4 regions of the Nonomuraea sp. MTCD27 genome follow, and region 1 is predicted to be linked to each of the others. Evidence: riboswitches for the same ligand, from Rfam matches in the RefSeq annotation. Region 1 holds a riboswitch; each other region holds the start of a gene.
What was found. A riboswitch is a leader RNA that binds a small molecule or an ion and turns the genes downstream of it on or off. The one in region 1 is predicted to bind thiamine pyrophosphate.

Region 1 (3,277 bases):
GTGGCGCCGCCCGCGCGCGTGGAGTCGAGGAAGACCTTGCCCGCGCGGTCCTCGCGGATGAACGCCGTGGTGGCCAGCGCCGGGTCCACCCGCTCGGCGCGGGCGGCCAGGGCCCGGGTGGCCGCCGCCAGGTCGTCCGGCGCCGTGCCCTCGGCCACGGGCACGAACACGTGCACGCCCTTCGCCCCGCTGGTCTTCACCGCCCCGCTCAGCCCGGCGTCGTCGAGGGCCTGGCGGACGAGGAAGGCGCCGCGCACGGCCAGCGAGAAGGAGTCGTCGTGCTCCGGCGGGTCGAGGTCGAGGATCATGTGGGTGGGGTGGTCGCCGACGAACAGCGCCGGGTGGTATTCCACCGCCCGCTGGTTCGCGAACCACAGCAGCGTCCTGCGGTCGTCGCACAGCGCGTACGTCACCTGCCGGCGCGACGCGTCCGCCCACATGGACACCGAGCGCACCCAGTCGGGGGCGTATTTGGGCAGGTTCTTCTGCACGAACGGCTCCTGGCCCGGGCGCACGCGGATGACCGAGAGCGCGCGGTCGCGCAGGACCGGGAGGATGCGGTCGCGGACCGCGTCGAGGTAGTCGACCAGGTCGCGCTTGGTGGCGCCGGCACCGTCGAACAACGGCTGGTCGAGGTTGGTCAGGGCGACCCCGTCGCGCGTCTCATCAGCGGCCACCCGCCCTACGATGCCGACACTCGAACGTGTGGTCAACATTCGCGGGCCACAATGATCCCCATGACGCGTCTCCTCTACCTCACCCGGCACGGCGAGGCCACCCCGGACGAGAGCGGCCTGACGGACGCCGGCCGCCGCCAGGCCGCGCTGCTCGGCGAGCGGCTCCGCGGCGTCCCGCTGGCCGCCGTCCACCACGGGCCGCTCCCCCGGGCCGCCGAGACCGCCCGCCTGATCGGCGAGCACCTCCCCGGCGTCCCGCTGCGCGTGTCGGAGGCCGCCGGCGACTACGTGCCGTACCTGCCGGCCAGGGAGGAGCTGCCCCCCGAGTACGCCGACCACTTCCTCGGCTTCCTCGCCCGGTTCCCCGGGGCGGAGCCGAAGCTGGCCCGCGAGGCCCTCGACCTGTTCACCGGCCCAGTGGGCGGAACGGCGGACACGACGGTGGACGAGACGGTGGACGAGACGGTGGACGAGACCCGCCACGAGCTCGTGGTCACGCACAACTTCCTGATCGGCTGGCTGGTCCGCGCCGCCCAGGACGCCCCCGAGTGGCGCTGGCTCGGGCTCAACCACGCCAACGCCGCCCTGACCGCCATCCGCTACGCCCCCGGCCGGCCGCCCTCGCTGCTCTTCTTCAACGACATGGGTCACCTTCCCGTGGAGCTGCGCTGGACCGGCTTCCCCCCGGAGCTGCGCGGCTGAGCGCCTGTTACAGTGGGCCACTGACGCGGGGTGCCCGGAGACCCGGGCTGAGATCACACCCGTCGAACCTGATCTAGTTCGCACTAGCGAAGGGACGTCATCTCGGTGAGCGACGCACCCAGAGTCCTGTCCATCGCGGGCACCGACCCCAGCGGCGGCGCCGGCATCCAGGGCGATCTGAAGACCTTCTCCGCGCTCGGCGCCTACGGCATGACGGTCGTCACGGCGCTGGTCGCGCAGACCACCACGGGCGTGACCGGCATCCACGAGGTGCCGGCCGAGTTCGTCGCCGCCCAGCTCGACACGCTGCTGACCGACGTGCCGGCGGACGCCGTGAAGATCGGCATGCTGGGCACCGCGCCGCTGATCAAGGCGGTGGCGGCGGCACTGGACACGTACCGGCCGCCTTTCGTCGTGCTCGACCCCGTGATGGTGGCCAAGAGCGGCGACCGGCTGCTGCCGGCCGACGCCGTGGCCGAGCTGCGCGAGACGCTGCTGCCCCGCGCCGACCTGATCACGCCCAACCTGCCCGAGGCGGCGGACCTGCTCGGCGAGGAGCCGGCCCGCGGCCTGTCCGAGATGCACGGGCAGGCGCGGCGGCTGCGCGCGCTGGGCGCCCGGCAGGTGCTGCTCAAGGGCGGCCACCTGGACGGCGACACCTGCGTGGACGTGCTGGCCACGCCCGAGGGCGTGATCGAGCTGGCCGCGCCCCGCGTGGACACCCGCAACACCCACGGCACCGGCTGCACGCTGTCCTCGGCCATCGCGGCGCTGCGCCCCCGCCACGACGACTGGCCGGGCGCGGTGCGGGCGGCGAAGACCTACCTGACGGAGGCGCTGCGCGCGGCCGACACGCTCGGCGTCGGGCACGGCCACGGCCCCGTCCACCACTTCCACGCCATCTGGTGAGCACGCTCCCGAAGACTGCGCTCTCCGAAGACTGCGCCCCAAACCTGCGCCCCCCAGATTGCCGCCCCCAGATTGCCGTTCCCAAGGAGACGCGATGTTCTGCGATGACATCTGGCAGCGCACGGCCGAGCTGATGCGCGCCATCCACGAGCACCCCTTCCTCGTCGCGCTCGGCGACGGCACCCTCGACCCCGACCGGTTCGGCTTCTACATCGTGCAGGACGCCCGCTACCTGGAGGCGTTCTCCAAGGCGCTGGCCACGGCGTCCGTGCGGGCGACCGACCCCGCCGACGCGGCGTTCTGGGCCCAGAGCGCGCACACCGCGCTGGCCGCCGAGCGCATGCTGCACGCCGGCTACGCCGAGGAGCTCGGCGCCGACGCCAAGGGCCTGGCGACGTCGCCGACGTGCCTGGCGTACGCGTCGTTCCTGCAGGCCACGGCGCTCACCGCGCCCTACCCGGTGATCGCGGCGGCGGTGCTGCCGTGCTTCTGGATCTACCAGGACGTCGGTACGGCGCTGCTGAAGTACGCCACCCCGGAGCACCCGTACGTCAAGTGGATCTCCACCTACGCGGACCCGGCCTTCGCGGCCTCCGTCGAGCAGGCCAAGGGCATCGCCGACCGGCTCGCCGCCGCCGCCGACCCGGCCACCCGCGAGGCCATGGGAGAGGCCTACGGCCGGGCGGCGGCGTACGAGTGGATGTTCTGGGACAGCGCCTGGCGGCGCGAGACCTGGCCGACGGAGCGGTGGCTCGCGCCCTGACGATCACGGCGCCTTGGCCATCATCTCCTTCTCCTCGCGGGTGGCGATGAGCCCGGCCGGGGCGAGGATCTTGGACTCCTCGAACGGCGCCTCCGTGTCCGGCAGCGGCTCCCGCGTCCTGATCGCCTTGATCCACACGCGCGCCGCGTCGAGGATCACCACGATGATCAGGATGGCGAACAGCGCCGCCAGGACGCCGTCGACGGTGGAGTTGATCACGATCTGC
Region 2 (3,277 bases), on a different contig from region 1:
CGTAGGCGATGTCCGCCCGGTCGTTGACGGCCAGCAGCTTGCCGTGCCGGTCGCAGGCGTCGCGGAAGATCTCGAGGAGCGCGAGTTCTTCGCGAGCCTCCAGGCCCTTCTCCCGCAGCTGGATGATGTCCACGCCCCCGGCCAGCACCGAATCGAGGAACTCTGCCAGGTCGCCGCGGTCGCGGCGGCCGTCTGTGCAGAGATAGAGGCGGGCCTCAGAAAGCGAGGGCTTGGGCACGCCGCTTGACCTCGGTATGACGGCCGGCCTTGATCGCCTCTATGGGCGATCCGGGCAGCGACTCGTCTGGGGTGAAGAGCCAGCGCAGCGACTCGACATCGTCGTAGCCGGCGTCCTGCAACACGGTCAGCGTGCCGGGCAGGCCCTTCATCACGTCCTTCCCATCGAGGAACACCGCGGGCACCTGTGGCCCGCCGCTCCCGCGGCGCACGCCGAGGAGCTTGTGGTCCTTGAGGAGCTGCTTGGCCCGCCCGATCGAAAGGTCAAGGCGCGAGGCCACTTCGGGGAGCGTGAGCCACTCGTCGACGAGCTGCTCGGTCTCCCGGTCGATCTGTGCAACAGAAAGCGTCACGAAACCACAACTACCACATGCCGTCCTTGCTCAAACAACACAATCCCGTAGGGGGACTTGTGGATCTACCAGGCGTTCCGCGTCGAGGCGGTGGCCCGCCTCGATGATCCGCCGCCCCTGTACGAGATCGCGCGGCCGGTCCACGGCGAGCACCGCGGCGAGGGTGTCGCCGGCGGTGAGCCAGACGGCCGACCACTTGCCCTCGGGCTCTCCTCGATAGACCAGCCGTTCCCCCGCGGGGTGGTGGCCGGAGTATTGCACCATGTGCCCGAACTGCTCGGACCAGAAGTATGGCACCGGATCGTACACGGCTTCCTCCCCCAGCAGTGTCGCGGCGGCGACCTCGGGGGCGTTGAGCGCGGTGTCCCAGTGTTCCACCCTGAGCCTGACCTGCCAGCGGCGCGACCACCAGGCGGCGCAGTCGCCCACGGCGACCGTGTTCGGGAGCGAGGCGCGCAGGTGCTCGTCGGTGACGACGCCGTTGTGGAGGTCGATGTCGGCGCCGGCCAGCCATTCGACCGCCGGGCGCACGCCGATGCCGGTGACGACCGCGTGGGCCTCGACGAACTCGCCGCCCACCAGCCGCACGCCACCCTCGTCCACGGAGTCGACCATGGTGCCGAGCCGCAGGTCGATGCCGTCGTACCAGCGCTCGGTGCGGGCCCCGATCTCGGTGCCGACGGCGGTCGCGAGCGGGGTCTCGGCGGACTCGATCACCGTCACCTCGCAGCCGGCGCGGCGGGCCGCCGTGGCCACCTCCGCGCCGATCCAGCCGGCGCCGACGATGGCGAGGCGGGCGCCGGGGACGAGCATGGCCCTGAGCTCGTGGGCGTCGTCGATGGTGCGCAGCACGTGCTGGGGGCCGTCGCCGGGCAGCCTGATCGGCTCGGCGCCGGTGGCGATGACCAGGCTGTCGTAGCCGATCTCGCCCTCGGTGGTCTCCACGACGCCCTCGCGCAGCGACTTGGCGCTGACGCCGGGCCAGAAGTCGACGCCCATGGACTCGAGGTCGGTCTCGACGTAGCTGGAGTCGGCGTCGCCGGCCAGGACGGCCTTGGACAGGGGCGGGCGGTCGTAGGGGCGGTGGCGCTCCTGGCCCACCAGGGTGATCCGGCCGTCGAACCCGCGCCCGCGCAGTGCCTCGACCGTACGCACTCCGGCCAGGCCCGCTCCCACCACCACGACATGCTTCACGTTGATGACCATAACGGGGGCGGTGCGTGGACGTCGCACCGAGGCCGTAGGCTGTGGACGTAAGACGCGCGGGAGTCCGGCCGTAACCGGGCTGAGAGGAAGGCTGCACCGGGCCTTCGACCGCAAGACACCTGATCCGGATCATGCCGGCGAAGGGAGCGCATGTGGACGTGATCGTGGGTGGCGGGGTCGTCGGGCTTTCCGTCGCCTGGCGGATGGCCCGTGAGGGGCGGCAGGTCACCGTGGTCGACCCGGCTCCGGGCACGGGTGCCTCGCACGCGGCGGCGGGGATGCTGGCCCCGGTCAGCGAGGTGACCTACACCGAGGCGCCGCTGCTGCGGCTGGGGATGGCCTCGCTGCGCCGCTGGCCCGCCTTCGCCGCCGAGCTCTCCGCCGACGCCGGCCTGGACGAAGCCGCCGGACCGGGCGCGGAGCAGGGGCCGAACCGGCCGGACGCGGGGCAGGGGCCGAACCGGCCCGGCGCGGGGCGAGGGCTGGATCTCCGGTCGGACGGGACGCTCGACGTGGCGTTCGGGGCCGACGACCTGGCGGCGCTGGACGAGCTGGCGGCGTTCATGGACAAGCTGGGCCTGCCGGTCGAGCGGCTGACCGGGCGGGAGTGCCGTCGGCTGGAGCCGATGCTGGCACCCTCCGTGCGCGGCGGGCTGCTGGCGGCCGGTGACGCCTGGGTCGACCCGCGCCGCGTGACGGCGGCGCTGCTGGCCGCCCTGGAACGGAGGGGCGTGCCGCTGGTCAGGGCCCGCGCGACGGGGCTGCTGCGCGAGGGCGGGCGCGAAGGTGGGGCGGTCACGGGCGTGCGCCTGGACGGCGACCCCGCCGAGCTGCGGGCCGAGCGGGTCGTCGTGGCGGCCGGGGCCTGGAGCGCCGAGCTGGCCGAGGTGCCGGTGCGGCCGGTCAAGGGGCAGATCATGCGGTTGCGCTCGCCGCAGCCGCTGCTCGGCCGGTGCGTACGCGGAACCGTGCACGGCTCGTACGTCTACCTGGTCCCCCGGGGCGACGGCGAGCTGGTGGTCGGGGCCACGCAGGAGGAGCTGGGATTCGACACCCGGGTGACCGCCGGCGGGCTCTACGAGCTGCTGCGGGACGCCAGGGAGCTGGTGCCGGGCGTCACCGAGCTGGAGGTCGCCGACGTGGTGGCGGGGCTGCGGCCGGGGACACCGGACAACCTGCCGGTCATCGGGCCGAGCGGGACACCGGGGCTGGCGTTCGCGACCGGGCACCACCGGGGCGGCGTGCTGCTGGCCCCGCTCACGACGGCCATCCTGCTGGGCGAGGAGAGCGAGCTGGCGGCCCTGTGCACGCCGGAGAGATTTCGGGAAATTTCATGATTGTTACCATCAACGGGGCCGCGCACAAGGTGGTCGACGGCATCACCGTGGCGCAGGCCGTACGCATATTGACCGCGGTCACCACCGGAGTGGCCGTGGCCGTGAACGACGAGGTGGTCACGCGCGGCGCCTGGGACTCGACGG
Region 3 (3,277 bases), on a different contig from region 1:
TCCGGGCGCATGTCGTCGTACTACACCGGCGAGGTGCTGGCCCCCGTCGGCGGGGAGACCCTGCCGGGCTGATCGACGTAGACGGTGCCGCCGCGCTGCCGGAACTCGGCCGACTTCTCCGCGAAGCCCGCCTCCCGGATGTCGTGGCTGATCCGCATCGAGCAGAACTTGGGCCCGCACATCGAGCAGAAGTGCGCGGTCTTGGCAGGTGCGGCGGGCAGCGTCTCATCGTGGAAGGACCGCGCCGTGTCGGGGTCGAGCGAGAGGTCGAACTGGTCCTCCCAGCGGAACTCGAACCGCGCGTCCGACAGCGCGTCGTCCCACGCCTGCGCCTGCGGGTGCCCCTTGGCCAGGTCGGCGGCGTGGGCGGCGATCTTGTACGTGATCACGCCGGTCTTGACGTCGTCCTTGTCCGGCAGGCCGAGGTGCTCCTTGGGGGTGACGTAGCAGAGCATGGCGGTGCCGAACCAGCCGATCATGGCGGCCCCGATGCCCGAGGTGATGTGGTCGTATCCGGGGGCGATGTCCGTCACCAGCGGGCCCAGCGTGTAGAACGGAGCGTCGTCGCAGAGCTCGCGCTGCAGGTCCACGTTCTCCTTGATCTTGTGCATGGGCACGTGCCCGGGGCCCTCGATCATCACCTGGACGTCGTGCTCACGCGCGATCGCGGTCAGCTCCCCCAGCGTGCGCAGCTCGGCGAACTGGGCCTCGTCGTTGGCGTCGGCGATCGAGCCGGGCCTGAGCCCGTCGCCGAGCGAGAACGACACGTCGTAGCGGGCCAGGATTTCGCACATCTCGGCAAAGTTCTCGTACAGGAAGCTCTCGCGGTGGTGCGCCAGGCACCAGGCGGCCATGATCGAGCCCCCGCGCGAGACGATCCCGGTCTTGCGGCGGGCGGTGAGCGGCACGAACTCCAGCCGCACCCCCGCGTGCACGGTCACGTAGTCGACGCCCTGCTCGCACTGCTCGACCAGCGTGTCGCGGTAGACCTCCCACGACAGCGCCTCCGGCCGGCCCTTGACCTTCTCCAGCGCCTGGTAGATGGGCACGGTGCCGACCGGGACGGGCGAGTTGCGCAGGATCCACTCGCGCGTCTCGTGGATGTCGTCGCCGGTGGACAGGTCCATGATCGTGTCGGCGCCCCAGCGCGTGGCCCAGGTCATCTTCTCGACCTCCTCCTCGATGGAGGAGGTCACGGCGGAGTTGCCGATGTTGGCGTTGATCTTCACCAGGAAGTTGCGGCCGATGATCATCGGCTCGGACTCGGGGTGGTTGACGTTCGCGGGGATGATGGCCCGGCCCGCCGCGACCTCCTGCCGGACGAACTCGGGGGTGACGCCCTCGCGCACGGCCACGAACTCCATCTCCCTGGTCACCAGCCCGCGCCGGGCGCAGGCGACCTGCGTGACCGGCTCGCCCGCCGCCCCGCGCTCGTGGATCCACCCCTCGCGCAGGCGCGGCAGCCCCTGCCGGAGGTCGGGCCGGAAGGACGGGTCGGTGTACGGGCCCGAGGTGTCGTACAGCGTCACCGCCGAGCCGTCGGACAGCCGCACCTCGCGCATCGGCACGCGCAGGTCGCCGTGGTAGATCTTGGTGAAGCGCGCGTCAGTCATCGCGCAAACTCCCTTCGCCGGCATTACCCGGAGCAGGTTCTGGCGGTCGGCGGCTGTCAGCCGTCCTCTCAGCCCGGTCTCCACCGGGCTCCCGCGTTGGACGGCGAAGATCGTACCCAGATGTGCCCCCGGCCGAAACCCGCGCGGCGAGGTTTGACGAGCGCCCTCGGCGGTAGGCTCCCCATCAGGGGAAACATGAAGAGAATCGCCGCTGTCGCAGGACTACTCGTCGTGATGGCCGCGTCCGGCGCCACCGCCGCCGCCGGGGACGGCATCGATCAGCACGAAGTAAGCCAGGAACAGTACGACACCCTGATCGCCCAGTGCCGCTACGCCGACACCGGGAAGGCGAAATGCCGGGCCGCGGTCAGAGAGATGTACCGCGTCGGCAGAACCGACAGAAGCCTCGACTGCCGGTCCTACTCCGGCGTGACCGTCTGCGGCACGCTGCGGCTCAGCAGGTCCGAACGCGCGTGCGTCCGTGACTCGGAGGCCCAGGGGCTGCCGTTCCGCCGCGCCGAGGTGGAATGCTACGCGCTGTCCTGAGGGGGCTGGGACGTGATCATCGTAGGGGTGGACGGCTCCCGCACCGGCCTTGAGGCGGCCGGGTGGGCCGCGGCCGAGGCGGAGCTGCGCCAGGCGCCGCTGACCGTCGCGCACGCCGTACCGAAGTGGGTGTGCGAGCAGGGCGCCGTCCGCTACGCCGAGGTGGCCCGGTGGATGCGCGACGGCGCGAACACGGTGCTCACCTCGGCGGAGGAGCGGGCCCGCCGGGAGTGGCCGCAGGTGCGGGTGGAGGGCGTCCTGCTGCCCGGCGATCCCCGCTCCGCGCTGGTCAAGGCGTCCGAGGGGGCCGAGCTGCTGGTCGTCGGCAGCCGCGGGATCGGCGGCGTCCGGGGGTTGCTGGTCGGGTCGGTCGCGTACGGAGTGTCCGCGCACGCGCGTACGAACGTCGTACTGATCCACGGGCGCCCCGACACCCCGCGCGGCGAGATCGTGGCCGGGACCGACGGCTCGCCCGGCGCCGGGCGGGCACTGGAGTTCGCCTTCCACGAGGCCGAGCTGCGCGGCGCCCGGCTGCACGCCGTACAGGCGTGGGCCTGGCCGCACGTGAGCGGCTTCGAGCCGGCCGACCGCGAGAGCGAGCAGGACACGCTGCGGAGGTTGAAGGAGTCGCTGACCGCGCACCGGGAGCGGCATCCCGGGGTGGACGTGGTGGCGGAGGTCGTCCACGGGCACCCCATGGAGGTGCTCAAGGAGGCCGCTTCCGGCGCCGACCTGCTCGTGGTCGGCTCGCGCGGGCACGGCCAGCTCGCGGGCATGCTCATCGGCTCGATCAGCCAGGCCCTGCTCCACCACGCCCCCTGCCCCCTGGCCGTGGTCCGCGCCTGAAAGTTACATGCGTCGCCCCAGGTCACGCCCCCGCGATGATCGTCTCCCTTTCCGCCGCGAGCCCGCGCTCCTACGATCTGCGCAGGCTACGACGGGAGCAGACGATGCCCAAGACCGGCGCCGCGCTGGCCGCGATGCTGGCCCTGGCCGCCGCGGTGTTGTTCGCCACCACCGCGTCGGCCGGCGCCGCCGCCACCAGGATCATGCCCCTGGGCGACTCGATCACCGGATCCCCCGGCTGCTGGCGGGCCCTGCTCTGGAACCGCCTCCAG
Region 4 (3,277 bases), on a different contig from region 1:
CGCGAGGGCGCGTCCTCCGCGGTGTTCCAGCCCGTGCCGCGGCGCAGCAGGAAGTAGTCCACGGCGAGCACCGCGAACATCGGCACGAACACCGCCCCGATCAGGCCGAGGAACACCCCGTACGAGGTGACGTCCACCAGCAGGGCGATCACCACGGTGAGCACGCCGATGCCGACGGAGAAGACGCGCCGGTCCATCCGCGGCATCAGGTTCTGCAGCGAGACCGTGGTGGAGTAGACGTTGGCGAAGGACTGGTCGGTCTCGCGCAGGACCAGGATGCCGAAGAACAGCGCGCCCAGCGGCACCGCCACGAACGGCCCGAACACCGACGTCTGGTCGGCCTGCACCCCGGCGGCGCCCGCGAGGGCCACCGCGTACACGCCCAGCCCCAGACACGCCACCTGGGCCAGGGTGTATCCGCCGACCACGCCGGTGAAGGCGGCCCTGCTGGAGCGCGAGTGGCGGGCGAAGTCGGCGGCCATCGGCACCCAGGACACCGAGAGCGCGATCACGTAGTCGACCGCGGCGGGGAAGGCCGTCCAGCTCCCGCCCTCCGGGGAGGGGGCGTCGCGCAGGAAGAACACCGTGAACCAGATCATCGCGATGATCACGCCGACGGTGACGTACCGGCGCAGCAGCCGGATCGACCCGAGCGGCCAGATCGTCAGCGCGGTGGTCAGCACCCCCGCCACGACCACCCACACCTGGTACGGCACCGAGCCGAAGATCGCGGTGGCACCCTTCGCGATCACCCAGAGCTCGAAGGCCCCCCAGCCGATCATCTGCACGATGTTCAGCACCGTGGGCACGTAGGAGATCCTGGCCCCGAACAGCCCGCGCAGCAGCACCATCGCCGGCTGCCCGGTCTGCGTGCCGGGGATGGCGGACAGGCCCACCATGGCGGTGCCGATCAGGCTGCCCACCACCGTGGCCACCAGCACCGCGGCCAGGCTGAGCGGGGCGTCGCCGAGCGGGTTGAGCAGGAGCAGGGCTCCGGAGAAGCCGAGGAGGCTGACCCCGAGGTTCGCCCAGAGAGCGCCCTGGTCGAGCACGCCGAGGGTCTTCGGCGGGCGGCCTTCGAGGGTCAGCGGAACTTCTTCGACGCCATGCGTCATCGCACACTCCCTACGCCGGCATTACCCGGACAGGTTCATGCGGTCGGCAGCAGCAGTAGCTACCCTCTCAGCCTGGTTGCCCCAAGCTCCCGCGGGGGTTGGTACACGAAGCCGGGATCATCCCAGCTCGCGCCCCCATGATGCACCATTCGTCCTAGATCGGCCACCACCGGGTAGCTGCCATCGCGCCCTCGGGAGAGTCCGTGCAGGTCCGCAGGACGAACAGCTGGCCTCTCGCACCGCGTCGGCGGGCTGCCCACGCACGCATTCTCCAAGCCACGCTGTACATCACTGCCGGGCGACCAGGCATATTCCCGGCATATTCCACGGTGCTGCCGAGGAGTGCAACGATCGCTCCGGTGAACCTCGGGCCGTATTCCACCCCCCTGGAACCAGGCGAGGCGACCCTGACCCGCCCGGGTGTGGCCGGAAAGCCCATCGTCATCAGAGACGACGACATCCGGCACCCCGGCGCCACCTGTGCGGTGCTCACCGCCTTCGAAGACGTCACCTCGCACGTCTCCCCCGCGGCCACGCGGGAGAGCTGAAGTTCACGTTCCACGGCCAACCGAACCAACCGAGACATCTCTTGCTGGAGGACTGTTGAAGACACGCATTCTGGGCGCCGTGCTGGGAATCGCAGCGTTGAGCGGGCTGCTGGTGGCAAGCCCGGCGCAGGCGGCCGACGGAGTGTCCTCCGCCCGCGTGGAAAACCCGGACAGAGCCGGCGCCGGGTACGTCCGGACGACCGTCGACTTCGTCAGCCGGACGAGGGTCGTCTTTCGGAACTTCACGGTGCGCGACATCTGCCCCGCTGACAACCATGGGGTGCGGGCCCAGATGGAGTGGACGCACACCGACCTGACCACCGGGTACAGCGCCTGGAAGGTGGACACCAGCTGCGGCTCCCACGGCACCAACTTCGGAAACTTCGTCCGCACCGGCCCCAAACCCATACGGGTGGTCCGCGTGAGGGTGTGCATCTACAAGCGATCAGGCCAGCACCTGGCTTGCGACTACAGCCTGTCCCGAGACAACCAGTACACCTGAGCCGCTGACGCTCAGGCTCTCAGCTGGTCGGCGTAGGCGGTAACCGAAGGCGTCGGCGAGCAGGGCGAGTTCGCCGTGACCGGAAGCGAAGCTGGAACGTACGCCGCCGGCCTGCCGAGCTCGGCCTCGCCGTCGGAGGAGAAGGCGGCGTGGATGGTGAATCTCGCGCTGCAACTACTCGAAGGCGATCTCCATCGACCGGGCCCGGTGCCGCACCGCGGTAACGCCGCCTCATGCCACGAAGGGCTCCTGGCCCGTCTCGCTGACCATCGGCCGGCGCGCGGACTCCCACGACTGCATGCCGCCCCCGACGTTGACCGCGTCGCGCCCGAGCTGGTTGAGCCAGGCCGCGACCTGCAGCGAACGGCCGCCCACCCGGCACACGACGTAGACCGTCCGGTCGCCGGGCACCTCGTCGACCCGGCCCTGGATCTGCGTCATGGGGATGTGCACGGCTTCGGGCGCGTGCCCGGCCAGCCATTCGTCCTGCTCACGGACGTCGAGCAGGTAAGCGTCGGCGGGAACGGCGTTGGCCTCGATCTCAGGAACGGTCATGGCTCCATCATCTCGCGCCGCGAGTCGTAGGCCGCACGCGCCTCCGCGATCTCCGCCTGGTGCTCCTCGGTCCACGTGACCAGGGACTTGATGGTCTGGTGCAGCGTACGGCCGAGCGGCGTCAGCGCGTAGTCCACCCGGGGCGGCACCACGGGGTGAACCGTGCGGGTGACCAGGCCGTCGCGTTCGAGCTGGCGCAGGGTGACGCTGAGCATGCGCTGGCTGACGCCGTCGATCTCGCGGCGGAGCTGGGTGAAGCGCAGGCTCTGGCAGTCGAGCAGGGCGATCACCAGCAGCGACCACTTGTCCGCGATGCGGTCGAGGATCTGCCGGACCTCGCAGTCCTCGCGGGTGTCCCACTGGCGTACGTCGTAGTCGTCGTCCACGGTGCCTTCGCAGTAACTGAGTGATCTCAAAGTGCCGTCTTCCACGACATTTCATCCTGGCCCATGATGTGGACGGTTACAAGAGAGAACTGACATGCCGAGAAGTAACCGGGGGTTTGTTGTGTCTGTGCCCGCCCGTTCCTGGGGCGTACTGATCGTTTTGTGCGGTGC

Region 2: linked by a shared signal. The riboswitch ahead of ACBJ59_RS06225 (FAD-dependent oxidoreductase) and the one ahead of thiD (bifunctional hydroxymethylpyrimidine kinase/phosphomethylpyrimidine kinase) in region 1 are both predicted to bind thiamine pyrophosphate.
Region 3: linked by a shared signal. The riboswitch ahead of thiC (phosphomethylpyrimidine synthase ThiC) and the one ahead of thiD (bifunctional hydroxymethylpyrimidine kinase/phosphomethylpyrimidine kinase) in region 1 are both predicted to bind thiamine pyrophosphate.
Region 4: linked by a shared signal. The riboswitch ahead of ACBJ59_RS12630 (purine-cytosine permease family protein) and the one ahead of thiD (bifunctional hydroxymethylpyrimidine kinase/phosphomethylpyrimidine kinase) in region 1 are both predicted to bind thiamine pyrophosphate.

Annotation. Positions count from the first base shown of each region.
Region 1 is NZ_JBGNUW010000024.1:24,347-27,623, reverse strand. It holds gene ACBJ59_RS49130 (DNA polymerase domain-containing protein) at 1-677, opposite strand, end outside; gene ACBJ59_RS49125 (histidine phosphatase family protein) at 738-1,379, shown strand; TPP riboswitch at 1,396-1,491, shown strand; gene thiD (bifunctional hydroxymethylpyrimidine kinase/phosphomethylpyrimidine kinase) at 1,485-2,288, shown strand; gene ACBJ59_RS49115 (TenA family protein) at 2,383-3,051, shown strand; gene ACBJ59_RS49110 (carbon starvation CstA family protein) at 3,055-3,277, opposite strand, start outside.
Region 2 is NZ_JBGNUW010000002.1:366,433-369,709, reverse strand. It holds gene thiE (thiamine phosphate synthase) at 1-238, opposite strand, end outside; gene ACBJ59_RS06235 (Rv2175c family DNA-binding protein) at 216-590, opposite strand; gene ACBJ59_RS06230 (NAD(P)/FAD-dependent oxidoreductase) at 621-1,784, opposite strand; TPP riboswitch at 1,843-1,959, shown strand; gene ACBJ59_RS06225 (FAD-dependent oxidoreductase) at 1,949-3,133, shown strand; gene thiS (sulfur carrier protein ThiS) at 3,130-3,277, shown strand, end outside.
Region 3 is NZ_JBGNUW010000009.1:276,393-279,669, reverse strand. It holds gene ACBJ59_RS27050 (SDR family oxidoreductase) at 1-72, shown strand, start outside; gene thiC (phosphomethylpyrimidine synthase ThiC) at 21-1,613, opposite strand; TPP riboswitch at 1,606-1,718, opposite strand; gene ACBJ59_RS27040 (hypothetical protein) at 1,809-2,159, shown strand; gene ACBJ59_RS27035 (universal stress protein) at 2,172-3,005, shown strand; gene ACBJ59_RS27030 (cellulose binding domain-containing protein) at 3,041-3,277, shown strand, end outside.
Region 4 is NZ_JBGNUW010000004.1:115,175-118,451, forward strand. It holds gene ACBJ59_RS12630 (purine-cytosine permease family protein) at 1-1,115, opposite strand, end outside; TPP riboswitch at 1,106-1,218, opposite strand; gene ACBJ59_RS12635 (hypothetical protein) at 1,475-1,663, shown strand; gene ACBJ59_RS12640 (hypothetical protein) at 1,743-2,165, shown strand; gene ACBJ59_RS12645 (rhodanese-like domain-containing protein) at 2,397-2,720, opposite strand; gene ACBJ59_RS12650 (winged helix-turn-helix transcriptional regulator) at 2,717-3,136, opposite strand; gene ACBJ59_RS12655 (MFS transporter) at 3,267-3,277, shown strand, end outside.